Regions from separate parts of the Pseudoxanthomonas sp. LjRoot125 genome, predicted to be linked through region 3. Evidence: predicted binding sites of a transcription regulator. Region 3 holds the regulator's gene; each other region holds the start of a gene.

Region 1 (9,516 bases), 550 kb from region 3:
CTCGGGCGTAGACCCGGTGACCGGCGCGCCGATCCTGATCAATCCGCTGAATCCGCTGAACCTGATCAACGGCGAGGACGGCAGCGCGCATGACCCGGCCACCATCGCCAGCAAGAACCTCGACCCGATGTACCAGGACGAGTTCATCCTCGGCTTCCAGAGCGCGTGGACCGACCACCTGAACTTCGGCGCACGTGCGATCTACCGCAAGCTCAAGGCGGCCATCGACGACAACTGCGACTACACCGCCATCACCGAACTGGCGGACGCCGACGGGCTCGATTACACGGTGCCGAACCCCGGCTTCCCGTATTGCCGCCTGTTCAACCCGGGCGAGGACGCAGTGCTGGTCACCGACCTCAATGGCGACGGTATCTACACGACCTACACGGTAGACGGCGCGCGTCTGAGTCCGCCGGCCAGGCGCTCGTACAAGGCGCTGGAGCTGTTCCTGGATGGCAGCTGGGACAAGTTCTTCTTCCAGGCTTCGTACACCCTCGGCTACAACAAGGGCAATACCGAAGGCGGCGTGAAGTCGGACATCGGCCAGGGCGACACCAACACCACGCAGGACTTCGACTACATCGAGCTGACGGTCGACACCTACGGCTACCTGCCCAACGACCGTCGTCATGCGCTGAAGATGTTCGGCAACTACGACTTCAGCGAGCAGTGGTCGCTCGGCGCCAACGTCCTGGTGCAGACCGGGCGGCCGATCAACTGCCTCGGCGTGCTGGACCGCAACCCGCTGGAACCCGTCGGTACGGTCACCAACTACAACCCGCACCCCTACGGCTCCGGCTTCATGCGTTGCAGCAATTCGGAGAACGGCGCGTCGGACGACTCCACGGTGAGCGCGGTGCCGCGCGGTACCGCGGGTCGCCTGCCGACCACGACCACGCTCGACTTGAACCTCGCGTATCGCCCGAACTGGGCGTCGGGACTGCAGTTCAAGATGGACGTGTTCAATGTGTTCAACTCGCAGAAGGTCACGTCCGTGAGCGAAGTGGCGGAGGATTCGGCGACGGGCAACCCCCTGAGCACCTATCTGCTGCCGCGTTCCTATCAGGCACCGCGCTCGGTCCGCTTCATGGTCCAGTACGATTTCTGACAAGACGTTCGCTCCGCAAAAAGATGGTTAGCGATTGCTCTCTTCTTGGCCGCCTTCGGGCGGCCATTTTCTTTTGTGCGGATGGGTGCGGTGACGTCCGGGCGGATATGCTTGGCCAAACCCCACCCTGATGGCGACCATGAACGAAGCGCTGCAGCGCCACTGGAACGAGGCGAGCCGCCATGAAGCGGCGGCGGATCAGGCGGCGGCCCGCGCGTGTTATGAGGCGATGCTCGCGATAGAGCCCAAGCTGGTGGCGCCACACCTACGACTTTCACGGCTTGCGCAGATCTCGGATCGTTACGTCGACGCCCGCCGCCATGCGTTGCAGGCCGCCGTGATTTGCGATGAAACGCAGGATGCAAGAAGCGTGGGCTTCGTGAGCCTGCGATTGCTGGCGTTTGCCGAGGATGGGGAGATCGTTCGCCTGATCCGATCCATGGACTGGTCCAATCGTGACGTCCTGCAGCAGGCGGCGGTGCTCGCACAGCATCTTTGGCTGGTGAATCAGCACGACACGGCGCTAGAGTTCCTGACGCATGTCGGGGCGCGCGTCAAACCCAATGCCCTCTTGTGCTACACGCGCGCCAACATACTCAGGTCGTTGGGCAAGCTGGGCGAAGCTACCGAGCATTACGAGTACGCTTTACGGCTCAGTCCGAACGATGCTTACGTCCATCGAACACTGGCGTACCACCAGGCCTCCAACCCTCCGGGCATTCGCGTGCCGAGGGTCGCAGCGGCGCGCCGCCAGCATGCGGACGGCTCCCCCGAGAGCGCCCAGCTGCTGTACGCCTTGTTCAAGGAGCTCGATGCGGCGGATCAGACGGCCGCCGCGTGGGACGCGTTACAGGAAGGCGCTGCCGTGGTCCATCGCGCACTGCGGCATGATCGGGAAGAGGAGGCGCGGGGCTTCGAACGGCTGCTGCGTCCCGACCCATGGGCGATGTCGTCGCCGTTGGTCGCTGAACCAGCGGGCGCCGTCCCGATCTTCATCGTTGGCTTGCCGCGGACGGGCACGACGTTGCTGGATCGGGTGCTCGACAATCATCCCGAGGTGGTGTCGCTGGGCGAACGTAACGACCTGGATGCTGCCGTGAGCGAGATCTCCGACCATTTCTACAAGGGTGGCCTGAAAGAGTCGCGCTGGGAGAAAGTGCAAGCGGCCGATCCCGCCCGGATCGGCGCGCGCTATCTGGAACGCTTGGCGCCCATGGTCGCGGGGCGCCGTTGTTTCATCGACAAGAATCCACAGAATTTCTTCAATGTCGGGCTGATACTGCGGGCGCTTCCACAGGCGCGTATCCTCTGTGTACGGCGGGACCCCATGGATGCCTGCTTCTCGAACCTGAAGGAATTGTTCGAGGGCGGTGCTTACCCCTACAGCTACGGCCTCGAGGATCTGGCCGCCCATCACCGGGGGTTCGAGAAACTGATGGCGCACTGGAAGGAACGCGCGCCGGGAGCCGTGCATATCCTGGATTACGAAGCATTGGTGCAGGCCGGAGACGAAACACTGATCGATGTGCTCGCGTTCTGCGGGCTGTCGCCTGTCGGTGGGATGCTCGACATCACCGCGAATGCGTCGCCGGTGTCGACGGCGAGCAGTTCGCAGGTTAGGTCGCCGATACACGGCCGTGGCATCGGCGCCTGGAAGCGATATGCGCCGCAGTTGGAGCCTCTGCGGCTGATGTTGGACGCGCAAAGGATCGAGAATGCAGGTTGAGTCGATCTCCAGTCGCGTGGCCGGATTGACGGCGCGGGCGCAGGCTCATGCCGCGGCCAAGGACTTCAGGCAAGCGACCGAGTGCTACCTGCGAGCGCTGGAGCTTTCGCCCGACGATCCGGACATCCTGTTGCAGTTGTCCTACATCGAGTCGCTCGCGGGGAACTATCGGGCTGCGCATGGCTACGTGCTGCAGGCCAGCAAGCTTCAGGCGACGCGTGCCGACGTCTTGAAGGAGTTGCTGGCGCGATTGCGCACCTTCAACGAAATCCCGGCGATGCTGGCATGCATCGAGCGCATGTTGCCCATCTCCCGTATCCCGATCCCCTCGTTGATTACCATCGCTGCGCAACTGACCTACGCCGGGTTGCCGCAGCGGGCGATCGTCTTCCTCGACGAAGCGCTGCGCGGGGATCCCGACTATCCCCCGACACTATTGTCGCGGGCCCATGTGTTGATGTTCCTGGGGCGCTTCGCCGAAGCCGCGGACGACATCGCGCGGACGATCGCGCGCGCGCCGCGGATCGCCCAGGCGTACTGGCTGCGATCGCAGGTACGGAAACAAGCCGGCGGTGAGGATCATCTTGCGCAGATCAAGGTGCAACTCCAGGCGCCCCAACGGACCGCACAGGACCGTGCATTGCTGGCCTTCGCGCTGCACAAGGAACTGGACGATCTGGGTCGGCACGACGAGGCTTGGGATGCGCTGCGGGAAGGGTGTGCCAGCAAGCGCTCGTCGCTGCGCTACGACGCGGCGCGATCGCGGGACGTGTTCGAGCGGTTGCTGCGTTTCGAGCCCGGTGCTTTCCCCGTTGCGGAGTCGTCGGAGGTCCATGCCACGCCGGTGTTCATCGTGGGCATGCATCGTTCCGGCACCACGTTGATCGAGCAGCTGCTCGACGGCCATTCCGAGGTGCGCGGTCTGGGTGAGCTCTACGATTTCACAAGCGCGATGCGCCATGCCGCCGATCATCATTGCGCCGGCGTGATCGATCCGGAGATTGTCGAGCGCGCAGCGGCCGTCGACTTGTCTTCCGTGGGTAGGCGCTATCTGGACGGCATGGCGTGGCGGTTGTCGGGTGAACGCTGCTTCACCGACAAGCTGCCCTCGAACTTCCTCAACGCGGGTTTCATCTGCGAAGCCTTGCCGCAGGCGAAGATCCTGCACATGGTCCGCGATCCCATGGAAACCTGCTTCTCGAACCTGCGGGAGTTGTTCTCCGACGCAAATCCCTACAGCTACGACCAACTCGAACTTGCCGACTTCTACCGGCACTACCGAGCGCTGATGGCCCACTGGCATGCGCGATATCCAGGAAGGATTCTGGACGTGGACTATGCGCAGCTCACGCGCGACCCCGAGCAGGTCATGCGACGGGTCTGCGACTTCATCGGCATTGCGTTCGAACCCGGGATGCTGGGGATGCAGTCGCGGACGCGTGGCATCGTCACGGCAAGCGCCGTGCAGGTGCGCGATCGCATCCAGGTGCAGGAGACCCCCAAATGGCGCGCTTACGAACGGCACCTCGTGCCGTTGCGGGAACGGCTCGGCGGGGCGTGAAGGGTCATGGGAGCAGCTGAAGCGCAATCGGCTGACCCGATGCGGCCACCTCAGGGGCCGACCGCACCCACCGAGACGCGATTGCGCCCTTCGCGCTTGGCGCCGTAGAGCGCTTCGTCCGCCGCGCGCAGCAGGTCGTCGACGTGGCGGAACTGTTCCAGCGTGCCCTGCGTGGCCAATCCGGCCGAGAAGGTCACGTGTAGCGGCTGGCCGCTGACTTCGGCCATGGCCGAGCCGGAGACCTCCGACAGGATGCGGCGCACGACCAGGGCCGCAGCCTCCTCGCCGATGCCCGGCAGCACCACCAGGAATTCCTCGCCGCCGTAACGGGCGACGATGTCGCTGCTGCGCACCCGCCGCATCAGCACCTTGGCGAAGTTGCGCAGGACTTCGTCGCCGACCAGGTGGCCCCAGCGATCGTTCACCTGCTTGAAATCATCGAGATCGATGAAGGCGATCGACAGCGGCCAGCCATGGCGGGTGGCGGCCTCGAACTCCTTCTCCAGCACCTCTTCCAACTGGCTGCGGTTGTACGCACCGGTCAGCGGATCGCGGCGCACTTCCTCGGCGAGGCGACGCGCGCGGTCTTCGTGTTCATCGGCTTCCTTGCGCGCGCGCGCGGCTTCCTGGATCTCGCGGAGATTGCGCACCACCAGGAGTTCGCGCGCCTGGTCCAGCAGCGCCTGGATGCGGGCAGGGGGGGCAGGCGGCACATCGAACATCACGCAGACGTCGGGCAGGGCGGCCACCATCTCCTCGGTCAGGGCGAGGAACGCGGCGTAATCCAACCCGAGGCGGGTGGCCGCATGCAGCGCTGCATCGCGATGCGCGGCTTCGGTGCGAGCCGCGTCGTCGGCCGCCAGCCAGATATCAGCGATGTGTCCCGATACCGCGACGCAGGCATTGAAGCCGGTATCGGAGGCGGGGTGCTCGCTTTCGATGATCGCCTCGCGCAACAGCGCCGGCAGATTCCATTGGCGCGCCAACCAGCCGCCGACGGTGGCGTGGTCGCAGCCCAGCAAGTCGCGCTCGGCGGCGATCAGCGCCGCGTTGTCCTCGGCGCTCTCCACCAGACGTGCGTAATCCTCGCCCAGCACTTCGAGCAGGGCCAACATGCCGATGTCCTGCAGCAGGCCGGCCAGCATCAGTTCTTCGGCTTTGCGGATGCCCGCATGCTGGCCGAGCAGGCGGCTGGCCAGTGCGGCGATCACGCTGCGGCGCCAGACGCGCGCTTGCGCCACCGGATGGCTGCCGCTGCCGCAGCGCGCCAGCGAGAAACCGAGCGCGAGCGTCAGCGTCGCATTGAGGCCGAGCACCGTCAGTGCCTGCGACAGGTTCTCCACGCGACGACGGCTTGCGTATAGCGGCGAGTTCGCGATGCGCAGCATGCGCGCGCTCAACGCAGCATCCAGTCCGATCGCATCGGCCGCGGTCGCCATCACGACCTCGGGGTCCTGCGCGAGCTCGATGATGCGCAATGCCACGCCCGGGGGGCTTGGCAGGTTGCGGCAATTCAGGAGCTGGGCTTCGAGTTCGGGACGCATCCGGGTGCGCACTGCGTTGAAAGGAGTTGCCGGCAGCATGCCAGCAAAGCGTGACGAAGTGTCACCTTTGTAACCAGTTTCGGCGCAGGAAGGACAAACTTTAGTGGCGCGCGACGAACGGTCGCGGTCATCAGGGGATGCGCTCCCGGAAAACAAGAAAGCCGCGGTTCCCCGCGGCTTTCTTGCATACGACAGGTTTGGCGATGGCTTACGCCAGGCCGGCCTGCTTCATCACTTCGGCGGCGTAATCTTCCACCACCTTCTCGATGCCTTCGCCGACCACCAGGCGCTGGAAGCCGATCACGTCGGCGCCGGCGGCCTTGACCACCTGCTCGACCGACTTGTCGCTGTCCAGCACGTACGGCTGGCCGTACAGGGTGACTTCGTTGACGATCTTGTTGATCTTGCCGGAGATGATCTTCTCCAGGATGTCGGCCGGCTTGGCCTTGTCCTTGTCGGACATCTTGGCCAGCTCGATTTCCTTTTCCTTCGCCACGAACTCGGCCGGCACATCGGAGGCCTTGTTGTGCGGGGGGTTCATCGCGGCGATGTGCATCGCCAGGCCGCGGGCCAGGTCGGCGTCGCCACCCTTGACCTCGACCAGCACGCCGATCTTGCCGCCGTGCACGTAGGCCGCGACGCTGTTGGTGCTGTCGATGGCGACCAGGCGACGGATCTGCATGTTCTCGCCCAGCTTGGCGATGGCCGCGGCGCGGGCTTCTTCCACCGTCTCGCCGGAGGCCAGCTTGGCGCTCTTCAGCGCATCGGCATCGGCGGCGCCGGACGTCAGCGCGGCCTGCGCGATCGCGTCCGTGAAGGCGATGAAGTTGCTGTCCTTGGCGACGAAGTCGGTCTCGGAGTTGATCTCGACCAGCACGGCCTTGCCGCCGTCCTGGGCCACGGCGATGCGGCCTTCGGCGGTGACGCGGTCGGCTTTCTTGTCGGCCTTGGCCAGGCCGGACTTGCGCAGCCACTCGGCGGCGGCGTCGATGTCGGCCTTGTTCTCGGTGAGCGCCTTCTTGCACTCCATCATGCCGGCGCCGGTGCGCTCGCGCAGTTCCTTGACCAGGGAAGCGGTGATTTCCACGGGATTACCTCGGTTAGCGAATTCGGTGGACGGTACGGATGCCGTCCTGTCGTATCCCGGTCGGCGCGGATCGCGCCGGACGGGAGGAAAGCCGCCGCGCAGCATGGCGCGGCGGCGTTGCAGCCGGATTACTCGGCAGCGGCTTCGTCGGACTTCTTGCCGGCGGCCTTCTTGGCCGGGGCGCGACGGGCGCCCTTGTCGTCGCCGCCTTCAGCGAACTCTTCCTCGCGGACGGTCGCGGCGTTCGGCGATGCGGCCTTGCCTTCCAGCACGGCGTCGGCGGCGGCACGGGCGTACAGCTGCACGGCGCGGATGGCGTCGTCGTTGCCGGGGATGGCGTAGTCGACCAGGGCCGGGTCGTAGTTGGAGTCGACCACCGCGATCACCGGGATGCCGAGCTTCTTGGCTTCCTTGATGGCGATGTCTTCATGGCCGATGTCGATGACGAACAGCGCGTCCGGCAGACGGTTCATGTCCTTGATGCCGCCCAGCGAGGCTTCCAGCTTGTCGCGTTCGCGGCGCAGGCCCAGCACTTCGTGCTTGACCAGCTTCTCGAAGGTGCCGTCGGTTTCGGCGGACTCCAGTTCCTTCAGGCGGGCGACCGACTTCTTCACGGTGGCGAAGTTGGTCAGCGTGCCGCCCAGCCAGCGCTGGGTCATGTACGGCATGCCGCAACGCACGGCTTCTTCCTTCACGGCTTCGCGCGCGCTGCGCTTGGTGCCCAGGAACAGCACGGTGCCGCGCTTCTGGGCAACGCCCGATAGGAAGTTCATCGCGTCGTTGAACAGCGGAACGGTCTTCTCGAGGTTGATGATGTGGATCTTGCCGCGGGCACCGAAGATGTACGGCGCCATCTTGGGGTTCCAGTAGCGGGTCTGGTGGCCGAAATGGACGCCGGCTTCCAGCATCTGGCGCATGGTGACTTGGGGCATTGCTCTACTCCTGATAAGGAACCCGCCGCCAGGCAAAAGGAAGGCGGTGCCCGCGAGGGCAGGGTTCCGGGGTTGGGCCTCCCTGTCGCTTCCGTGACCGAACCCTTCTGGTGAAGGGCACCCCGGCACGGGCGGTGGCGACAGGTGTGGATTCGTCGGTGACGCCCGACGTGGGCGGTCCGGCCGGGCGTGCCCGGGCGCGAAGCCGCGGGATTATACCCGTCATCGGCGGCTGGCCGCAAACCGAGGGTGGGCCGCGACGGGGGCGGAGGTCCCGGGGCGTTCAGCTGGCGGGCCAAATGGGGGATAATCGGCCAATGGCCATCCAGCTGAAAACCCCCGAAGACCTCGCCCAGATGCGCATCGCCGGCCGGTTGGCCGCCGAGGTGCTCCAGGTGGTCGCCCCGCACGTGAAGCCGGGCGTGACCACCGCCGAACTCGACCGCATCTGCCACGATCACATCGTCAACGTGCAGAAGGCGATCCCGGCGAACGTGGGCTACAAGGGCTTCCCGGCCACCGTCTGCACGTCGGTCAACAACGTCATCTGCCACGGCATCCCCAGCGAAGGGAAGGTCCTCAAGGACGGCGACATCCTCAACATCGATGTCACCGTCATCAAGGACGGTTGGCACGGCGACACCAGCCGCATGTATGTCGTCGGCACCCCGTCCGTGATGGCCAAGCGCCTGGTGGACGTCACCCGCGAGGCCATGTTCCGCGGCATCCGTGCGGTGAAGCCGGGCGCCACCCTGGGCGACGTGGGGCACGCGATCCAGCAATACGCCGAGGGCGAACGCTTCACCGTGGTGCGCGAGTACTGCGGCCACGGCATCGGCAAGGTCTACCACGACGAACCGCAGGTGCTGCATTACGGCCGCTCGGGCGAGGGCGTGGTCCTGAAGCCGGGCATGACCTTCACCATCGAACCGATGATCAACGAGGGCGCCCGCCATACCAAGGTGCTGCCCGATGGTTGGACCGTGGTGACCAAGGACCGCAAGCTCTCGGCACAGTGGGAGCACACGGTGGCGGTCACCGAGGATGGCGTCGAAATCCTGACCCGCGTGCCGGGCGACGACAACGACCTGTGAGCGTCCCGGCAGCCGCGAACGGACATGCGACGCGGCTTCCGGACATCGGCCCGGATGTCGCCGATGACGCGGCCTGGTCTGCCGCGGCCCGTATCTCGCTGGGCCACACCGATGCCCGCCTGGACAAGCGTTTCGACCAGGATGACGGCATGGACCGCATCCTGGCCTTGCGCGCACGCGCGGTCGACCATCTCCTGAAAGACGCGTGGTTGCGCTGCATCCCCGAGCACGCGCCGATGGCCCTGTTCGCCGTGGGCGGTTACGGGCGCGGCGAACTGTTCCCGCAATCGGACGTCGACGTGCTCGTGCTGGCCGGCAGCGACGTGCAGCTGGCCCATCACGATGCGGTGGCGCGTTTCTTCGCCACGCTCTGGGATGCAGGCCTGCCGATCAGCCACAGCGTGCGCTCGGCCGCCGAATGCACTGCGGCGGCGGCCGCGGACCAGACCGTATTGACCGCG
Region 2 (9,516 bases), 950 kb from region 3:
ACCCCGCGCTGCGCCAGCAGCTCCAGCACTGCCTTGAGATCGAAGTTGCTGCCCGTGGCCGGCGCCACCACCCGCTGCACGTCGGTTTCGCGCGGCGGTTTGGCGTCGGCGGTATGCACATAGAGGGTCGGCGCGCCGCCCTGGCGCACGTTGCCACGGGCAACGGTCGCCAGCCCGGGGTCCAGCACCACGCGCAGTGGCGGGTCGAACGCGGTGTCGTCGCCGAAGCGCACCGTCAGCGACGGATCATCGGCCAGCACCGTGCCGGCGCCGGTCAGGATCGCACCGGCGCGGGCGCGCCAGCGCATCACGTCGCGGCGCGAGGCCTCGCCGCTGATCCACTTCGAATCGCCGTTGGCCATCGCCGTGCGGCCATCCAGGCTGGTCGCCAGCTTGATCCGCACCCACGGCCGCCCTCGTTCGATCCGCGACAGGAACCCGCGGTTCAAGCGCCGCGCCTGGGCTTCCATCAGGCCCGACTGCACCACGATGCCGGCCGCGGTCAGCTTGTCGAAACCCGCACCATCCACCTGCGGGAAGGGGTCTCGCATGGCCGCGACCACGCGGCCCACGCCCGCGGCGATCAGCGCATCGGCGCAGGGGCCGGTGCGTCCGGTGTGTGCGCAAGGCTCCAGGGTGACGTAGGCGGTCGCACCACGCGCACGATCTCCGGCCGCCTGCAAGGCGAACACTTCGGCATGCGGCTCGCCTGCCTTCTGGTGCCATCCCTCGCCGACGGTCTCTTCGCCCTGCGCGATCACGCAACCCACCATGGGGTTGGGCCGCGTCGTGTAGGCACCGCGCTCTGCCAGGCGCAGCGCGCGCGCCATGGACTGGTGGTCGAAGGCGGAGAAGGCGATGGACATGCGTCAGCCGTGCGACGAAGGGGCGCCAGTATGCGCCACCCGCTCGGCGGGCACGATCGACATGATCACGACCGGCGTACCGTGCAACACCGTGCGCTCTTCGACCTGCCAACCGAGCGCGGCATAGAAGTCCTCGTGCCACAGCGTGAACAGCCGTAACACCGCAACGCCCTCGCCGGCCGCATGCGCGACAGCCGCGTCGACCAGCACGCGTCCGCCACCCCGCCCTCGCGTCTCGGGCCGCATGTAGAGACTGCCCAGCCATGGACTGCCACGGTCCTGCAATGCCGGTGCATCCTCGACCAGCAGGCTGACCGACCCCAGCAGCGTGTCGCCGTCCATGAGCAGCAGCGTGGTAGGCAACGACGTGCGCGTCGCGTGATCGGCCAGTTCGGTCGTCGCCGCTTCCAGCGTCCAGTCGTCGTAGAGCGGCCCCCACTCGGCGTGGTGCCAGGCGGCGAGGTCCGGAATGTGCTGCGGGTGCAGGCCGATCGCGTCGATGCGCACGGCTCAGCGCTTCTTGTTCTTGTCCGCGTGCTTGTCGAACGGGACGACGTCGCCGCCCAGCAGCGAGAGCTGCCCGGCACCGGCCGGCAGGTCGCGCTCCAGCTTCTCGATCTCCTCGCGGAAATCGGCGACATCCTCGAAGCTGCGGTACACCGACGCGAAGCGCACGTAACCCACGTGGTCGAGCTTGCGCAGCTCGTTCATCACGAACTCGCCGATCTTGCGCGAGGCGATCTCGCGCTCGCCGCTCATGCGGATGCTGTGCACCACCGCGCGCACCGCGGCCTCGATCTGTTCTTCCGACACCGGCCGCTTCTGCAACGCGCGGTCGAAACCGGCGCGCAGTTTGCGCGCATCGAACGCATCACGACGGCCATCGCCCTTGATGACCGCCGGCAACTTGATCTCGATGTTCTCCAGCGTCGAGAATCGCTCCCCGCAGGCCTCGCACTCGCGACGGCGCCGGATCGTGGCGCCGTCCTCGGACACGCGCGAATCGATCACGCGGGTGTCGGTGTGCTGGCAGAAGGGGCAGTGCATGTCAGTTCTCGAAGTCTACGGGCATCACGCTATGGAGGCCGCGACCCTTGTAACGCGAGGGCTCGAACCTGAACCCATCGATCAACGCCAACAAGGCGTCGTTGTATACCGGAGCGGTACTGCAGGTCACCAGCTTGTCCAGCACCTGACCTTCGCCGTCAACCAGGACGTAGACCTGCGCCCGGAAACCATGTCGCGCCTTGCCGGCGAAGGCAAAATTCATCGTCGGAACGCGAAGCATCCGCGCCGCGGACCAGGAGGCACGGGAGAGATCGACCCCATCCTCCTGTGGCCACACCTCATTGCGATACGCGAACCTACGGAACTCGGCGTGGGTCACCAGGGCCGTCAATCCCTTCTTGCATGGGAAGTAGCCCGCCGGCGCAGATTCCACATATGCCTCAGGCGCGGTGAACACGGGCTCCTTCAGCACAGTGTCAGCCGCTGAGGCCGGCAGACCCAACGACGCCACCGCGAAGAGGGCCAGGAGCGTGGCGCTCTCGATCCGTCTTGGCGGTAGTGTGCGTCCGCGCATGCAACCGGCTCTCAGCTGCCGTAAACCGGATACTTGCGGCACTGCGCGGTGACGCTATCGCGCACCCTGGCCAGCACCGCTTCGTCGCTCGGCGCGTCGAGCACGTCGCAGATCCAGTTGGCCAGGTCGATGCAGTCCTGTTCGCCATAGCCGCGCGTGGTCACGGCCGGGGTGCCGATGCGCAGGCCCGAGGTCACGAAGGGCTTGCGCGGATCGTTCGGCACGGAGTTCTTGTTGACGGTGATGTGCGCCTTGCCCAGCGCCTCTTCCGCGTCCTTGCCGCTGACGTCCTTGCCGATCATGTCGACCAGCATCAGGTGGTTCTCGGTGCCGCCGGAGACGATCTTGTAACCGCGCGCGATGATCGTCTTCGCCATCGCCTGGGCGTTCTTCACGACCTGCGCCTGGTAGCTCTTGAACTCCGGCTCCAGCGCCTCCTTGAAGGCCACGGCCTTGGCCGCGATGACGTGCATCAGCGGACCACCCTGGATGCCCGGGAAGACGATGCTCTGCAGCTTCTTCTCGATCTCTTCGCCGGCACCCTTGGCCACGATGATGCCGCCGCGCGGGCCGCGCAGCGTCTTGTGGGTGGTCGAGGTGACCACGTGCGCGTGCGGCAGCGGGTTCGGATAGACGCCGGCGGCGACCAGGCCCGCGACGTGCGCCATGTCGACGAACAGGTAGGCGCCGACCTTGTCGGCGATGGCGCGGAAACGTGCCCAATCCACCACCTGCGAATAGGCGGAGAAACCGGCCACGACCATCTTCGGCTTGTGCTCCAGCGCCAGCTTCTCGACTTCGTCGTAGTCGATCAGGCCCTGGTCGTTCACGCCGTACTGGACGGCGTTGAAGATCTTGCCCGAGGCGTTGACCTTGGCGCCGTGGGTCAGGTGGCCACCGTGGGCCAGGCTCATGCCCAGGATGGTGTCGCCCGGCTGCAGCAGGGCGAAGTACACGGCCTGGTTGGCCTGCGAGCCGGAATGCGGCTGCACGTTGGCGTAGTCGGCGCCGAACAGCTGCTTCACGCGGTCGATCGCCAGTTGCTCGGCGATGTCGACGTACTCGCAGCCGCCGTAGTAGCGCTTGTGCGGGTAACCCTCGGCGTACTTGTTGGTCAGCACGCTGCCCTGTGCTTCCAGCACGCGCGGGCTGGCGTAGTTCTCGCTGGCGATCAGCTCGACGTGATCCTCCTGCCGGCGCGCCTCATGGGCGATGGCCTGGGCCAGTTCGGGATCGTAGGTTTCGATGCGGGCGTCGCGCGGGAACATCGGGTCTCCGGGGCTAGAGCGGGCGGGGTTCCCGATTGTATCCCGCCGGGGGGCCGGCCACGACCCGCCCTCTCCCCTGCCCGGAAAAGGAAAAGCGCGCCGGAGCGCGCTTTTCCCGTGGCCGGAGGGGTCCGGCTCAGTGGTGCAGGATCAGGTCGGCGATGATGCCGGTGGCGATGGCCACCATCAGCATGTTGCCGCGGTCGTCCCGCACCCAGTGGTAGCCACGGGGCGGACGACGCAGGTCGTAGTAGTCGTAATCGTTCACCACGTGGACCGGGCCACGGTAGTAGTCGCGGTAGCGCTGGCCCTTGGCCCAGCGGTGGTAACCGGGCGCCGGGCGATAGACGACGCGCGGCGGCGGCGCGTAGTAGCGGCGATCGTCGTAACGGCGGTCGTAGCGATCATCGTAACGGCGACCATCCCGGTAACCGCTGCGGTAGGCATGGCGCTGGTCGCGGCGGTCGTCGCGGCGATCATGGCGATCGTCACGGCGGTCATCGCGCCAGTCGCGATCGTAATGCTGGCGGCCACGGTCACGGCCGCGGTCGTCATCGCGCGCCAGCGCCGGGGCGGTGGTGGCGATCGCCAGCACGGCGATGGCCAGGCCCTGGAAGAATCGACGGCTGTTCATGGCAACTCCGTTGTTAGGGGTACGTGAGGCCATGATGCGCATTGCGTCTGAACCGTTTCCCGCTGGAAAACGGTTACGCGACAACAGTCCCAAAACGCTCGGATCCCGTTCAGCCAGCGGCCCCGGCGGCCTGAACGGCTATACTGGGCGCCTTCCCCATGTTCACCTGCTCGCCTGCCGGTCCCCGGTCGGGTGACGGGCCCTGCGTACCGGAGCCTGCATGTCCTCGCAATACATCTACACCATGAACCGGGTCAGCAAGGTGGTCCCGCCGAAGCGGCAGATCATCAAGGACATTTCGCTGTCCTTCTATCCCGGCGCGAAGATCGGCTTGTTGGGCCTGAACGGCGCGGGCAAGTCCACCGTGCTGAAGATCATGGCGGGTGTCGACAAGGATTTCGAAGGCGAAGCACGCCCGCAGCCCGGCATCAAGGTCGGCTACTTGGCACAGGAGCCGGAACTGAATCCCGAGCACACCGTCCGCCAGGCCGTCGAGGAAGGCGTGGGCGACGTGCTGCAGGCCCAGGCGGCGCTGGAAGCGGTTTACGCCGCGTATGCCGAGGAAGGCGCGGACTTCGACGCGCTCGCCAAGGAGCAGGAGCGCCTGGAGGCGATCCTCGCCGCCGGCGACGCGCACACACTGGAGAACCAGTTGGATGTCGCGGCCGATGCGTTGCGCCTGCCGCCGTGGGACGCCATCGTCGGCAAGCTGTCCGGCGGTGAGAAGCGTCGCGTCGCACTGTGCCGCCTGCTGCTGCAGAAGCCGGACATGCTGCTGCTCGACGAACCGACCAACCACCTCGATGCCGAGTCGGTCGAGTGGCTGGAACAATTCCTCGCCCGCTACACCGGCACCGTGGTGGCCGTCACCCACGATCGCTACTTCCTCGACAACGCCGCCGAATGGATCCTCGAGCTGGACCGCGGTCGCGGCATTCCGTGGAAGGGCAACTACACCGACTGGCTGGTGCAGAAAGACGAGCGCCTGAAGCAGGAAGAGAACCAGGAAAAGGCGCGCCAGAAGGCCATCCAGAAAGAACTGGAATGGTCGCGCCAGAACGCCAAGGGCGGCCGCTCGAAGGGCAAGGCCCGCTTGGCCCGCCTGGAAGAACTGCAGTCGGTCGACTACCAGCGTCGCAACGAAACCAACGAGATCTTCATCCCGCCGGGTGAGCGCCTGGGCAACAACGTCATCGAGTTCAAGAACGTTTCGAAGAAGTTCGGCGACCGCTTGCTGATCGACAACCTGAGCTTCCTGGTGCCCGGCGGCGCCATCGTCGGCATCATCGGCCCGAACGGCGCCGGCAAGTCGACGCTGTTCAAGATGATCACCGGCCAGGAAAAGCCGGATTCCGGCACGATCACCACCGGCCCGACCGTGCAGCTGGCCTATGTCGACCAGAGCCGCGACAAGCTGGAAGGCAACCACAACGTCTTCCAGGAAATCTCGGGCGGCCTGGACATCCTCAACATCAACGGCGTGGAGATCCAATCGCGCGCGTACATCGGCCGCTTCAACTTCAAGGGCCAGGACCAGCAGAAGATGGTCGGCTCGCTGTCCGGTGGTGAACGCGGGCGCCTGCACATGGCCAAGACGCTGCTGCAGGGCGGCAACGTGCTGCTGCTCGACGAACCGTCGAACGACCTGGACATCGAAACCCTGCGTGCGCTGGAAGACGCGCTGCTGGAATTCCCCGGCAACACGTTCGTCATTTCGCACGACCGCTGGTTCCTGGACCGCATCGCCACGCACATCCTCGCCTTCGAAGGCGACTCGCACGTGGAGTTCTTCCAGGGCAACTACCGCGAGTACGAGGAAGACAAGAAGCGTCGCCTGGGCGAAGAAGGCGCGCGTCCGCACCGCCTGCGATTCAAGGCGCTGAAGTAAGCCACCCGAGGCTTGCTGGGCACCCCAACAAAAAAGCCGGCGAAAGCCGGCTTTCTTGTTCGCGCGCCAGATGGATCAATGGGTCATCGCGACGAATACGTAAGCAGCGGCCAGGGTGATCAGGCCCTGCACCAGCATGAAGCCCCCCAGGCCCACCAGCGTACGCAATGCGGTGGTCCAGCCCGAGTGGTTGCGGAACAACTGGACGAGCGAGAACACGGCGTAGAGGGACGCCAGCGCGACGGACCATTCCTGGGCATTCGGTACCCAGTTCCGCACGAGGATGGCCAGCGCCATGAAGACGAACGTCTGTACCGTCAGGAAGGCGGTCACCACGAGCCATTCGGGGTAGTTGAGGCCCCTGCCGCGGAACGCGAGCCAGAACGCAGCGGCCTCGAATGGCAGGAGGAAGAGGGTGACGGCGGTGAGGTGGGCGTTGATCCAGTCCTTCACCATGTTGAAGGTGCCCATCGCGACAGCGGGATCGACGCCCGAACCCGGCTGCATGGCGCCCGATTCCGAAAAGCCTGCCTGCATCGCGGAGCCCAGCAGGTCGCCACCCAGCAGATACTTGCCGAGCAGCACCACGGCGGCGGCCGAGATCATCAGCAGCAGCAGAGGTTTCACCTGCTTCGCACGCCGCCCTTCCAGATAGCCGCGGATCAGATGCCCTGGCCGCAGCATCAGCTCCTTGAGTGAATAGAGAATGCCGCGATCCATGTGGAGCACGCTGTGCTCCAGCTCGTGGCCGAGGAAATGCCAGTCGATGCGGTGCACCGGCGTGGGTTGCCCGCAGGCGGGACAGAACTTCTGTTGGAGATCGGCGACGGCTCGGCCGCAGTTGATGCAGATGCTCGCGTCGCCCATGCCGGTCCCCTTTCCGTGGTCGGCGGATTCTAGGTGAAGCACCGCGCGAACGTCCAACAAGCCCGCCCCAGTCGCCCCATCGGAGGGAAAACATGCACCGCGAAGGTGCCGGTTAAAGCGGTTGCGAGGTTCGCCGATAGCGCTTCAATGACGACCATGCGCGAACGCACGGTCACCCCCCCATGCAAGGAGCCCCATGAACGCACGCGCCGCCGCCCCCACCGACGACGCCGGTATCGACGACCACATCCAGTCCGTCTCCGGACTGTCGGACGCGCTGCTGAAGCAACTGCGGCAATCGCTGCAGAAGATCGACGAGATCAACCGCATCACCCGCATCATCTCGATGAACGCCCGCATCGAGGCCGTGCGCATCGGCGCGGCCGGGCGCAGCTTCGGAGTGATCGCCGAAGAGATGGACACGCTCTCGCGCCGCGTCAGCGATACCGCGCAGGAGATCGACCGCATGGCCGGCCGCACCAGCACCGACCTGCGCGAACGGCTGGAACAGCTGCAAACCGACGTGCGCCGCACGCGCCTCACCGACCTGGCGCTGGCCAACATCGACCTGATCGATCGCAATCTCTACGAGCGCAGCTGCGACGTTCGCTGGTGGGCCACCGATGCGGCCGTGGTCGCCGCCGTGCAAGATCCGCAGCCGGCGGCCCTCGCCCACGCCAGCCAGCGCCTCGGGCAGATCCTGGATTCGTACACGGTCTACTTCGACCTGGTGCTCGCCGACCTGCACGGCAACGTGATCGCCAACGGGCGACCGCGGCAGTATCGATCGGTGGGCCAATCGGTGGCCCAGCAGCCCTGGTTCCAGTCGGCGATGGCGACGCAGAGCGGCGAGGAGTTCGGCTTCCAGTCGATGCATGCCAGTCCGCTGGCCGGCGGCGAACGCGTGCTGGTCTATTCCTGCACCGTGCGCGAGGGCGGGCGCGTGCAGGGCCGGCCGCTGGGCGTGCTGGGCATCGTGTTCCGCTGGGACGCGCTGGCGCAGACCATCGTCGAACACACGCCGCTGTCCGATGCCGAGTGGAGTCGCAGTCGTGTCTGCATCGTCGACGGCCAGGGACAGGTGCTGGCCGACACGCAGTCCGTCGGCGCCGCACCCCGACTCGACTTCCCCGGTCGCGCCACGCTGTTCGCAGAACCCCGCGCCGCCACCGAACTTGTGCTCGACGGTCGGCCGCACTGCATCGCGCAGGCCGCGTCACCCGGCTACGAAACCTACCACACCGGCTGGCACTGCGTGATCCTGCAAGGCACCGGTTGAGCCGGCGCGAGGGCTCAGGCGAGCCACACCTCGCCGTCGCGGATCTGTACCGCGACGGCATGCAGGGCATCGCCCCGGCATGGCCCGGCGACACAGTCGCCGCGCTGCAATTCGAAGGAAGCGCCATGGGCCGCGCAGACCAGATGCCCGTCCTTGCTCTTCAGGAACTGACCCGGCGCCCAGTCCAGGCGGCGACCGGCATGCGGGCAGACGTTGAGCCATGCACGGACCGCATCGCCATCGCGATGGAGGATGAGGGATTCCGCATCGTCGCCGATCGTGGCCTCAACTTCGGCAAAACCACCGTCGGCGATGTCATTCAGTGCAGTCAGTCGCATACGACTTAACGAAGTTCTCACACGGTCATGTAACGGTCATCCGATACTGCGCGTACCGGCCCCCGCCGCATTCTGTCACGACGCAACGCCATGTACGCACGCCACTTTCAGTTCAACGCCTTCCGCAACGCGTTCGCGCCCCGCAAGCCGCGCCATCCGCTGCTGCGCCTGGGTATCGGCCTGCTGGGCCTGGCCGTGCTGGCGGTGCTGGTGTTCTTCAGCGTGTTCGTGGGTGCGGCGATGATCGCCGGCGGCCTGCTGTACAAGCTGCTGCGCCAGCGTGGCAGGCCGGTCGCGCGCGACAACGCGATGGAAGGCGAATATCAGGTGGTCAGCAAACCGGTCCTGCCGCTGCCGCGCTGAGCGACGCCTGCGCGGGACGTGGTTCCCGCCTACACTCTGCGGCCCTCGATTCGCTGGACCGCCGCATGTCCGACATCATCCCGACCCCGCCGGTGCCTCGCGTCCCCGTGCGCGGTGGCGGTACCTTTCCGGTGCGGCGCATCTTCTGCGTGGGCCGCAACTTCGCCGACCACGCACGCGAGATGGGTGCGGCCGCTCCTGCATCGAAGGCCGAGCGCGGCACGCCCGTGTTCTTCCACAAGCCGGCCGATGCCATCGTCACCGGCAACGTGGACGTACCCTACCCGCCCGGCACGAACGACCTGCACCATGAGGTCGAGCTGGTCGCCGCGCTGGGCGTTGACGCACCCGCGGGCGAGCTGTCGCGCGAGGCGGCGCAGGCCCTGGTCATCGCCTACGGCGTCGGCCTGGACCTGACCCGTCGCGACCTG
Region 3 (9,516 bases):
CGCCAGCAGCAGCAGCGCCAGCGCCGGCAGGCGAAGCAGGAAGCGGCGTTGGCGGAGGGCGCGGAACAGCATGCCTACATGCTAGCCGCGCGACGCGCCGTTAGACAATTCCACGTCGCCGCCCGCCCGCCGACTGGAACGGGACTTGCAGCCATCGCCCCGACCCCGTCGGAAACACGCCATGTCTGAGCAGGACGAAAGCGGCGAACGCACAGAACTTCCTACCGAAAAACGCCGCCGCGAAGCCCGGGAACAGGGCAACATCCCCCGCTCGCGCGAGCTGGCGACGGCGGCGGTATTCGGGGCGGGCGTGCTGGCGATCACCGCCATGGGGCCTTCCCTCGCCCGCAACACGCTGGGCTGGATGAAGATCGCGCTGACCCCCGATCCCGCCCTGATGCGCCAGCCGGACCAGCTGTTCGGCCACGTCGGCCTGCTGCTGCTCAAGCTGCTGGCGGTCGTCGCACCCGTAGCCGGCATCTGCGTGCTGGCCGGCCTGGCCGCGCCGATCGCGATGAGCGGCTTCCAGTTCTCGCAGAAGGCGCTGATGCCCGACTTCAAGCGGTTGAGTCCGGCGGCCGGGCTCAAGCGCCTGTACGGCGCGGAGAGCGTGGCGGAGCTGTTGAAGTCGCTGCTGCGCGTGGTGCTGATCGGCGGCGCCGCGGCCATCTGCCTGAAGCTGGGCCTGAATCCCCTGCGCGAACTGCTGACGATGCCGCTGGAACAGGCCGTGCGCAGCGGCCTGGGCTTCACCAGCACCCTGCTGCTGGCCACCACCGGCGGTTTGATCCTGCTGGCCGCCCTCGACGCGCCGTACCAGAAGTGGAACTGGCTGCGGAAGCTGAAGATGACCCGCGAAGAGCTGCGCAAGGAAATGAAGGAAAGCGAGGGCAGCCCGGAAGTGAAGGGCCGCATCCGCCAGATGCAGCACCAGCTGTCGCAGCGCCGGATGATGGAAGACGTGCCCACCGCCGACGTGATCGTGGTCAACCCGACCCACTACGCGGTCGCGCTGAAGTACGAGGCCGGCCAGATGGGTGCCCCCCGGGTCGTGGCCAAGGGCGTGGACGAACTGGCCCTGCGGATCCGCGAAGTCGCCGACGCACACCGGATCGCCATCGTGTCGGCGCCGCCTTTGGCACGCGCCTTGTATCGCGAAGGTCAGCTTGGCCGAGAAATCCCCGTGAGACTGTACGCCGCCGTCGCCCAGATCCTGTCCTACGTGTACCAGCTACGTGCCTGGCGCGTGGGCGACGCCCCGCACCCGGACATGCCCGCCGTGGACGTGGATGAGCACGGGGGCAAGGCATGAGCGCACAACCGGCCTCCGGCGGCATGCGCTGGATGGACATGCTGAAGAACGGCCTGGGCGCCCCCCTGGTCGTGCTGGCGTTGCTCGCCATGGTGGTCGTGCCGCTGGCCCCGGCCGTGCTGGATGCGCTTTTCAGCTTCAACATCGCCATCTCGCTGGTGGTGCTGCTGGCCGTGATCTACGTGAAGCGGCCGCTGGATTTCACGATCTTCCCGATCGTCCTGCTGATGACCACGATGCTGCGCCTGGCGCTCAACGTGGCCTCCACCCGCGTGATCCTGCTCAACGGCCAGGACGGCCACGAGGCCGCCGGCAAGGTCATCGCGGCCTTCGGCGAGTTCGTGGTGGGCGGCAACTACGCGGTCGGCATCGTGGTGTTCGCCATCCTGACCATCATCAACTTCGTCGTCATCACCAAGGGTGCCGGCCGCATCGCCGAGGTCTCGGCACGCTTCATCCTGGACGCGATGCCCGGCAAGCAGATGGCCATCGACGCCGACCTCAACGCGGGCATCCTGACCCGCGAGGAAGCCAAGGCCCGCCGCGAGGAAGTCCGTGCGGAAGCCGACTTCTACGGCTCGATGGACGGCGCCAACAAGTTCATCCGCGGCGATGCCATCGCCGGCATCCTGATCCTCTTCATCAACCTGATCGGCGGGTTCGCCGTAGGCATGTTCCAGCACGGCATGCCGGCGGCGGATGCGGCCTCGACCTACACGCTGCTGTCGATCGGCGACGGCCTGGTCGCGCAGCTGCCCGCCCTGCTGGTCTCCTCGGCCGTGGCGATGCTTGTCACCCGCGCCTCGCGCTCGGAGGACATGGGCCAGGCCGTGATGGGCCAGGCCTTCGGCCAGCACAAGGCGCTGGCGGTGGCCGCCGGCGTGCTGGGCCTGGTCGGCCTGGTGCCCGGCATGCCCAACGTCGCCTTTTTGACGCTGGCCGCCGTGCTCGGCTACCTGGCCTGGAAGATGTGGAAGCGCACCCAGGAAGGCCCCGAGGCCGCCGGCGGCGATGTCGCCGCCCTGCCCGCGCCGGGTGCGCCCGACCGCAACGCCGAGCTGACCTGGGACGAACTGCGCCCGGTCGATCCGCTGGGCCTGGAAGTCGGCTACCGGCTGATTCCGCTGGTCGACAAGAACCAGGGCGGCGAACTGATGTCCCGCATCAAGGCGGTGCGCCGGAAGCTGACCCAGGACCTCGGCTTCCTGATCCCGCCGGTGCACATCCGCGACAACCTGGAACTGCCGTCCAACGGGTACCGCCTGCTGGTGCACGGCGTGCCGGTCGCCACTGCGGAGATCCACCCCGATCGCGAGCTGGCCCTGGACCCGGGCGGCGCGTTCGGCGCCATCGACGGCATTCCCGGCAAGGATCCGGCGTTCGGCCTGGATGCGGTCTGGATCCAGGCGCACCAGAAGGCCACGGCCGAATCGCTGGGCTACACCGTGGTCGATCCGGCCACCGTCATGGCCACCCATCTTTCGCACCTGGTGCGCGAACACGCCCCGGAACTGCTCGGCCACGAGGAAGTGCAGCAGCTGCTGTCCCAGCTCGGCCGCAACGCGCCGAAGCTGGTCGAGGACCTCACGCCCAAGGCGCTGCCCCTGGCCACCGTGGTGCGCGTGCTGCAGAACCTGCTGATCGAACGCGTGCCGATCCGCCAGCTGCGTCGCATCGTCGAGGCGCTGGTCGAGTTCGCGCCGCAGAACACCGATCCGGCCGCGCTCACGGCCGCCGTACGCACCTCGCTGGGGCGCTTCATCGTGCAGGAGATCTCCGGCATGACCCCTGAGCTGCCCGTCTACACCTTGGCGCCGAATCTGGAACGCGTCTTGCAGGACAGCACCCAGGGAACCGGCGCGGCGCTGGAACCGGGACTGGCGGAACGCCTGCACCAGAGCCTCGCCGACGTGGTGACCAAGCAGGAAGCCCGCAGCGAGCCTGCGGTGGTGCTGGTACCGGGAACGGTCCGTGCCGCCCTCGCCCGCCTGGTCCGCCACAGCGTCCCCTCGCTGTCGGTGCTGGCCTACAGCGAGGTTCCCGAAGACAAGCGGTTGAAGCTGGTCGGCACGATCAGCTGATACCGGGAGCAGCAGAACCCGACGCGACACCGAACCGGATAGCACGCCATGAAAATCAAACGCTTCGTCGCTCCCGACATGCGCACCGCCTTCGCCCTGGTCCGCCAGGAACACGGCCCGGATGCGGTGATCCTGTCCAATCGCGTCACCGAGGACGGCGTGGAAATCGTCGCCGCCAGCAATTACGACGAAGCGCTGGTGAAGCACACCCTGGACGCGATGCGCCCGGCCAACGCCACCGCGCCGCTGCATCCGCTGCTCGATCCGGCCGCACCGAACCGCACCACGAACACCGACGCGCATGCCGCGGCACCCGCGCCGAGCGCACCGGTCCTGTCGCCCGCCGAAGCCGCCGCCAGCTACTTCGCGCGACGCCAGACGGCACAGGCACCGGCCGCACAGGCAACCGCCGTGCGCACTGAAACCCCGGTCGTCGCGCCGCGCACGCCCGCGGCACCCCTCGCCGCCACGCCGGTCGCGGCTGCCAACGAAGCGCCGCCGCGCTTCACGCCCAGCCAGCCGCTGCGCGAGATCGCGCCGCAGCTGATCGAACCCGAATCCTTCGCCTCCAAACTGGCCGCCTGCCTGCCGGCACCGCCCGCCAACGAACCGGGACCGGCCATCGCCCCGACCAACGACGCCATCGCCGAGCCCGTCACCGCGCCGCGTGCGCGTACCGCCGTGCGCGCGGACGTCGATGACACCCTGGACCTGGATACCCTGCTGCCGTCGATCGCACCGCCGGTCTCGCTGCCGGAACCGGCCCCCGCGCCGAAGGTGGCCAGCTTGCCGGCCGCACGCACGACCACGGCGACCGCCATCCCCGCCCCCTCCGCCGTCACCGTGCCGACGCTGACCGTCGTGACCGACGAGACGGCCGATGCCCGCGAAAGCGACGAACAACTGGTGCACATGCGCGGCGAGCTGGCCGCGATGCGCGAAATGATCGAACGCGAGATGCACCGCCTCACCGACGAGCGCCTGCGCGGTTCGCCGGTGCGCATGCAGGCGATGGAACTGATGGAGGACTACGGCTTCGACGCCGGCATCACCCGCGACATCGCCCTGCAGATTCCTGCCGACACCGAAGCCCATCGCGGCCGCGGCCTGATGCTGGGCCTGTTGTCGAAGAAGTTGCCCGTCACCGAGATCGACCCGCTGGAAGCGGGCGGCGTGATCGCGCTCGTCGGCCCCACCGGCGCCGGCAAGACGACCACCATCGCCAAGCTGGCGGCCTGCTTCGCGCAGCGCCACAACGCGCGCGACGTCGCGCTGGTCACCACCGACACCGTGCGTGTCGGCGGTCGCGAGCAGCTGCACGGCTACGGCCGCCAGCTCGGCATCGCGGTCCACGAAGCCGACAGCGCGCAGAGCCTGGCGCTGGTGCTGGAACGCCTGCGCGACTACAAGCTGGTGCTGATCGACACCGCCGGCCTGGGCCAGCGCGACCGCAACCTCGTCGGCCAGCTCAACTGGCTGCGCGCCTCCGGCCAGGTGCAGACCCTGCTCTGCCTGCCGGCCAACTCCCATTTCTCCGACCTGGACGAAGTCGTCCGCCGCTTCAGCACCGTGCAGCCGCAAGGCGTGGTGCTGACCAAGCTCGACGAAACCGGTCGCCTGGGCTCCGCGCTGTCGGTGGTCGTGGACCACCAGTTGCCGATGGCCTGGGTGACCGACGGCCAGCGCGTGCCCGACGACCTCCACCGCGCCAACAGCGCCCACCTCGTGCTGCGGCTGGACCAGCTGCGCCGCGAAGCCGACGAACCCTGCTCGACCGAGGCCACCCATGTCGCCTGACCACCTGCTGCAGACCAATCCGCGCAGCACCCCGCCGATCCCGTCCGCGTTCCATCCGGTGCGCGTCATCGCCATCACCGGCGGCAAGGGCGGCGTGGGCAAGACCAACGTCTCCGTGAACCTGGCGATCTCGCTGGCCGAGATGGGCAAGCGCACGCTGCTGATGGACGCCGACCTGGGCCTGGCCAACGTGGACGTGCTGCTCGGCCTGTCGCCGAAGTTCACCCTGGCCGATCTCGTCGCCGGCCGCTGCCAGCTCGAGGACGTGCTGCTGGAAGGCCCTGAAGGCCTGATGGTGGTGCCGGCTTCGTCGGGTTTCCGCCACATGGCCGAACTGACGCCGGCCGAACACGTCGGCCTGGTCAACGTGTTCTCCGAACTGCAGCGCGCCCTCGACGTCATGGTGGTCGACACCGCCGCCGGTATCACCGACAGCGTGCTGACCTTCTGCCAGGCCGCGCAGGACACCGTCGTGGTGGTCTGCGACGAACCGGCCTCGATCACCGACGCCTACGCGCTGATCAAGGTGCTGGCGCGCGAGCGCGGCCTGGACCGCGTGCACGTCATCGCCAACATGGTCCGCGATCCCAACGAGGGCCGGAAGCTGTACGAGAAGCTGGCCCGCGTCTGCGAACGCTTCCTCGGCGACGTCGCCCTGCACTACCTGGGCGCCGTGCCGCAGGACGACTGGCTGCGCCGCGCCGTGCAGCGCCAGCAGGCCGTCGTGAAGGCCTACCCGGGCAGCCCGTCCGCACGCGCCATCACCGACATCGCCCGCGTCGCCGCCCGCTGGCAGCCGCCGCAGGGTGCCCGCGGCAACGTGGAGTTCTTCGTCGAACGCCTGATCCAGCGCGGGGTGGCCGCATGAACACCGCCGCCGCCCAGTACCGCGCCGTCCAGCGCAGTGCCGCCACCGACTGCGTCACCCAGCATGCCGACCTCGTGCGCCGCATCGCCCACCACCTGGCGGCACGCCTGCCGGCCAGCGTGGAAATCGACGACCTGATCCAGGCCGGCATGATCGGCCTGATCGAAGCCTCGCGCAGTTACGACGCCGAACAGGGCGCTTCGTTCGAAACGTATGCCTCGATCCGCATCCGCGGTTCGATGATCGACGAGATCCGCCGCGGCGACTGGGTGCCCCGCTCGGTGCACCGTCGTGCGCGCCAGGCCGCCGCCACCGTGCGCGAGATCGAACAGCGCACCGGCCGCGCCGCCATCGCCACCGAAGTCGCTTCGGCGATGGAGATGCCGCTGCCGGAATACCTGCGCCTGATGGAAGACGCCGCGCGCGGCCAGGTGTTGAGCCTGGAATCGCATATCGACGACCACGGCGAGCCGAACACCGCGCGTACCGGCGGCCCGTCGCCGCAGCAGAACCTGGAGCGCAGCGAATTCCGCCAGCAACTGGTCAAGGCCATCGGCCACCTGCCGGAACGCGAGCAGCTCGTCCTCTCGATGTACTACGAGAAGGAACTCAACCTGAAGGAGATCGGCGCGGTGCTCGGGGTCAGCGAGTCGCGGGTCTGCCAGATCCACGGCCAGGCCATGGTCCGCCTGCGCGGCCGCCTGCAGGTCTTCGAGAAGGCCGACGCCGGCCTGGAAACGGACGACTGAAGAATCCCCGCGGCCTGCCGATAAAGCTCCGGTAGGCCGCCGCGTGCAGCCCCTGCCCTGCCCTCGCCCCTCACCGGGCACGCTTTACTGGAGTTCGATGTGACCGCCAACAAGAACATGCGCATCCTGATCGTGGACGACTTCTCCACCATGCGCCGCATCATCAAGAACCTGCTCAACGACCTCGGCTACACCAATACCGCCGAGGCCGAAGACGGCAACAGCGCGCTGACGGCGCTGTCGCAGGGCAGCTTCGAATTCGTGGTCACCGACTGGAACATGCCCGGCATGACCGGCATCGAGCTGCTGAAGGCGATCCGCGCCGACGAGCGCTTCAAGACGCTCCCCGTGCTGATGGTCACCGCCGAAGCCAAGCGCGAGCAGATCATCGAAGCCGCGCAGAACGGCGTGAACGGCTACATCATCAAGCCGTTCACCGCGCAGACCCTGGAAGAGAAGCTCGGCAAGATCTTCGAACGCCTGGGAGCAGCCGCCTGATGAACGCCGTCGCCGACGTCACCGGTGCGCGCGCCGCGCTGGTGGAACGGCTGCAGCACGCGCTCGACGCCCTGGAACAGGGCGACGAAGCTGGCTGGCGCCGTGAACTGGACACCATCGCCGCCTGGCGCACGCAGCCGATGATGCAGGGCCTGGGTCGCCTCGCCCGCGAGCTGGCACAGACCCTGGGCGAGCTTCCGCCAACCGATGCGGGCGAACTCGACGACGCCTGCTCGCGCCTGGACCACGTGGTCGAGATGACCGAACAGGCCAGCCACAAGACGCTGGACCTGGCCGAACAGTGCCGCGGCTACGCCACCCAGCTGAAGGGCACCGCCCTGTCGGCCGAACAGGCCGCCTTGGTGGACAGCATCGGCAAGGGCCTGTCGGAAATGGCGCTGGCGCAGAGCTACCAGGACCTCACCGGCCAGATCATCCGCCGTGTCGCCGGCATCGTCCGCCGCGTGCACGAGGGCTTCGGTGCGCTCGGCCTGCCGCCGCCGGAGAAGAAAGAGACTTCAGAACTCGCCGGTCCGGCCGTTGCTGGTCTAGACCGCAACGCGTTCTCGCAGGACGACGCCGACGACCTGCTCTCCGGCCTGGGCCTGTAGCCCACGCCGGGCGCTGCGGAACCGGAGACCTGCCATGCGCCACCGTTCCGTCCATCGTCATCCGCTCCTCCTGCTGTTCGTCGGGCTGCTGCTGGCCTGCGACGTGATCGCCCGGCGCCTGACCGCGCGCCGCGCCGCGTCGCCGCGCCTGGTCCACCCCGCCCGCTGATCGACCGCTTCCGGTAACCGCCCGTCCATGTCCGCCGTCACGCCCGAAATCGCCGCCGACTTCCTGATCGAAGCGCAGGAAATCCTCGATCGCCTGGGCGAACAGTTGGTCACGCTGGAACAAGACCCGTCCGACAGCGAACAATTGAATGCCGTGTTCCGCGGTTTCCACACGCTCAAGGGCGGCGCCGGCTTCCTCGGCATCCAGGCGATGGTCAACCTCTGCCACGCGGCGGAAGAAACCCTCGGCCTGGTCCGCGCCGGCCAGGCCGCGCTGGAACCGCATCATTTCGACGCCGCCCAGCAGTCGCTGGATTATCTGCAGCAGATGCTGGACGCAATCGGCGCAGGCGAAGAACCGCCGCACGCGCCGCAGGCGCTGATCGACCAGTTCGACGTGCACGGCAGCGCACCGGCGGCCGCCCCTGCTGCCGCGACGTCGACCGCGCCGGCCGCTGGCGATCTGATCAGCGACGACGAATTCGAAGCGCTGCTCGACCAGTTGCACGGCGATGCCGCGCCCACCCAGGTAGCCGCCGCAGCGCCTGCGCCGACACCGCGCCCCGCACCGGCCGCGCCCAAGCCCGCACCGGCCGCCAAGCCGGCGGCGAAGGCCGGCGGCGAAGCGGAACAGACCATTCGCGTGGACACCAAGCGGCTGGATGCGATCGTCAACCTGGTCGGCGAACTGGTGCTTTCGCGCAATCGCCTGAAGACCCTGCGCGCCCGCATCCGCGACGAAGAACTCGACCGCGCGGTCAGCAGCCTCGATATCGCCACGGCGCGCCTGCAGAACGCGGTGATGCGCACGCGCATGCAGCCTGTCGGCAAGGTGTTCTCGCGCTTCCCCAAGGTGGCGCGCGACGTCGCCCGCCAACTGCAGAAGGAAGTCGACCTGGAACTGGTCGGCGCCGACACCGAGCTTGATCGCAACCTGGTCGAAGCCCTGGCCGATCCGCTGGTGCACCTGGTGCGCAACGCCATCGACCACGGCATCGAAGTGCCGTCGCTGCGCGATGCCAGCGGCAAGCCGCGCCAGGGCCACGTACGCCTGTCGGCGCAGCAGGAAGGCGATTTCGTCACCATCGAGATCCGCGACGACGGCGCCGGCATCGATCCCGAACGCCTGCGCGTCAAGGCGCTGGAGAAGGGCCTGATCGATCCCGAGGCCGCCGCGCGCCTGTCGCACGACGAATGCCTGCAGCTGATTTTCCTGCCCGGCTTCTCGACCAAGGCCGAGGTGACCGACATCTCCGGCCGTGGCGTGGGCATGGACGTGGTGCAGTCGCGCATCCGCGAACTGAGCGGGCAGATCACCATCCATTCCGACGTGGGCCGCGGCAGCCGCTTCGTCATCCGCGTGCCGTTGACGCTGGCGATCCTGCCGACGCTGCTGGTGCAGGCCGGCGAGCCTGTCTACGCCCTGCCGCTG

What was found. The regulator FliA, encoded in region 3, starts transcription of late flagellar genes. The targets are predictions, from matches to a motif close to TAAAGTTTNNCNNNCNNNGGCCGATAA.
Region 1: ACSION_RS07105 (HDOD domain-containing protein) is a predicted target of FliA. The motif match lies at 6,019-6,045, and genes of this name have one in related genera.
Region 2: ACSION_RS05240 (methyl-accepting chemotaxis protein) is a predicted target of FliA. The motif match lies at 7,219-7,245, and genes of this name have one in related genera.

What each region holds. Positions count from the first base shown of each region.
Region 1 is NZ_CAXUOY020000001.1:1,550,790-1,560,305, forward strand. It holds gene ACSION_RS07090 (TonB-dependent receptor) at 1-1,111, shown strand, start outside; gene ACSION_RS07095 (sulfotransferase) at 1,251-2,837, shown strand; gene ACSION_RS07100 (tetratricopeptide repeat-containing sulfotransferase family protein) at 2,827-4,398, shown strand; gene ACSION_RS07105 (HDOD domain-containing protein) at 4,449-5,942, opposite strand; gene tsf (translation elongation factor Ts) at 6,151-7,029, opposite strand; gene rpsB (30S ribosomal protein S2) at 7,158-7,961, opposite strand; gene map (type I methionyl aminopeptidase) at 8,279-9,055, shown strand; gene glnD ([protein-PII] uridylyltransferase) at 9,100-9,516, shown strand, end outside.
Region 2 is NZ_CAXUOY020000001.1:1,154,441-1,163,956, reverse strand. It holds gene ribD (bifunctional diaminohydroxyphosphoribosylaminopyrimidine deaminase/5-amino-6-(5-phosphoribosylamino)uracil reductase RibD) at 1-866, opposite strand, end outside; gene ACSION_RS05275 (GNAT family N-acetyltransferase) at 870-1,373, opposite strand; gene nrdR (transcriptional regulator NrdR) at 1,377-1,913, opposite strand; gene ACSION_RS05265 (hypothetical protein) at 1,915-2,331, opposite strand; gene glyA (serine hydroxymethyltransferase) at 2,460-3,716, opposite strand; gene ACSION_RS05255 (RcnB family protein) at 3,853-4,350, opposite strand; gene ettA (energy-dependent translational throttle protein EttA) at 4,571-6,238, shown strand; gene ACSION_RS05245 (DUF3667 domain-containing protein) at 6,314-7,105, opposite strand; gene ACSION_RS05240 (methyl-accepting chemotaxis protein) at 7,302-8,384, shown strand; gene ACSION_RS05235 (Rieske (2Fe-2S) protein) at 8,399-8,722, opposite strand; gene ACSION_RS05230 (hypothetical protein) at 8,813-9,085, shown strand; gene ACSION_RS05225 (fumarylacetoacetate hydrolase family protein) at 9,151-9,516, shown strand, end outside.
Region 3 is NZ_CAXUOY020000001.1:2,100,512-2,110,027, reverse strand. It holds gene ACSION_RS09720 (hypothetical protein) at 1-72, opposite strand, end outside; gene flhB (flagellar biosynthesis protein FlhB) at 182-1,312, shown strand; gene flhA (flagellar biosynthesis protein FlhA) at 1,309-3,393, shown strand; gene flhF (flagellar biosynthesis protein FlhF) at 3,442-5,190, shown strand; gene ACSION_RS09700 (MinD/ParA family protein) at 5,180-6,058, shown strand; gene ACSION_RS09695 (RNA polymerase sigma factor FliA) at 6,055-6,807, shown strand; gene cheY (chemotaxis response regulator CheY) at 6,925-7,305, shown strand; gene ACSION_RS09685 (protein phosphatase CheZ) at 7,305-7,916, shown strand; gene ACSION_RS09680 (hypothetical protein) at 7,951-8,085, shown strand; gene ACSION_RS09675 (chemotaxis protein CheA) at 8,113-9,516, shown strand, end outside.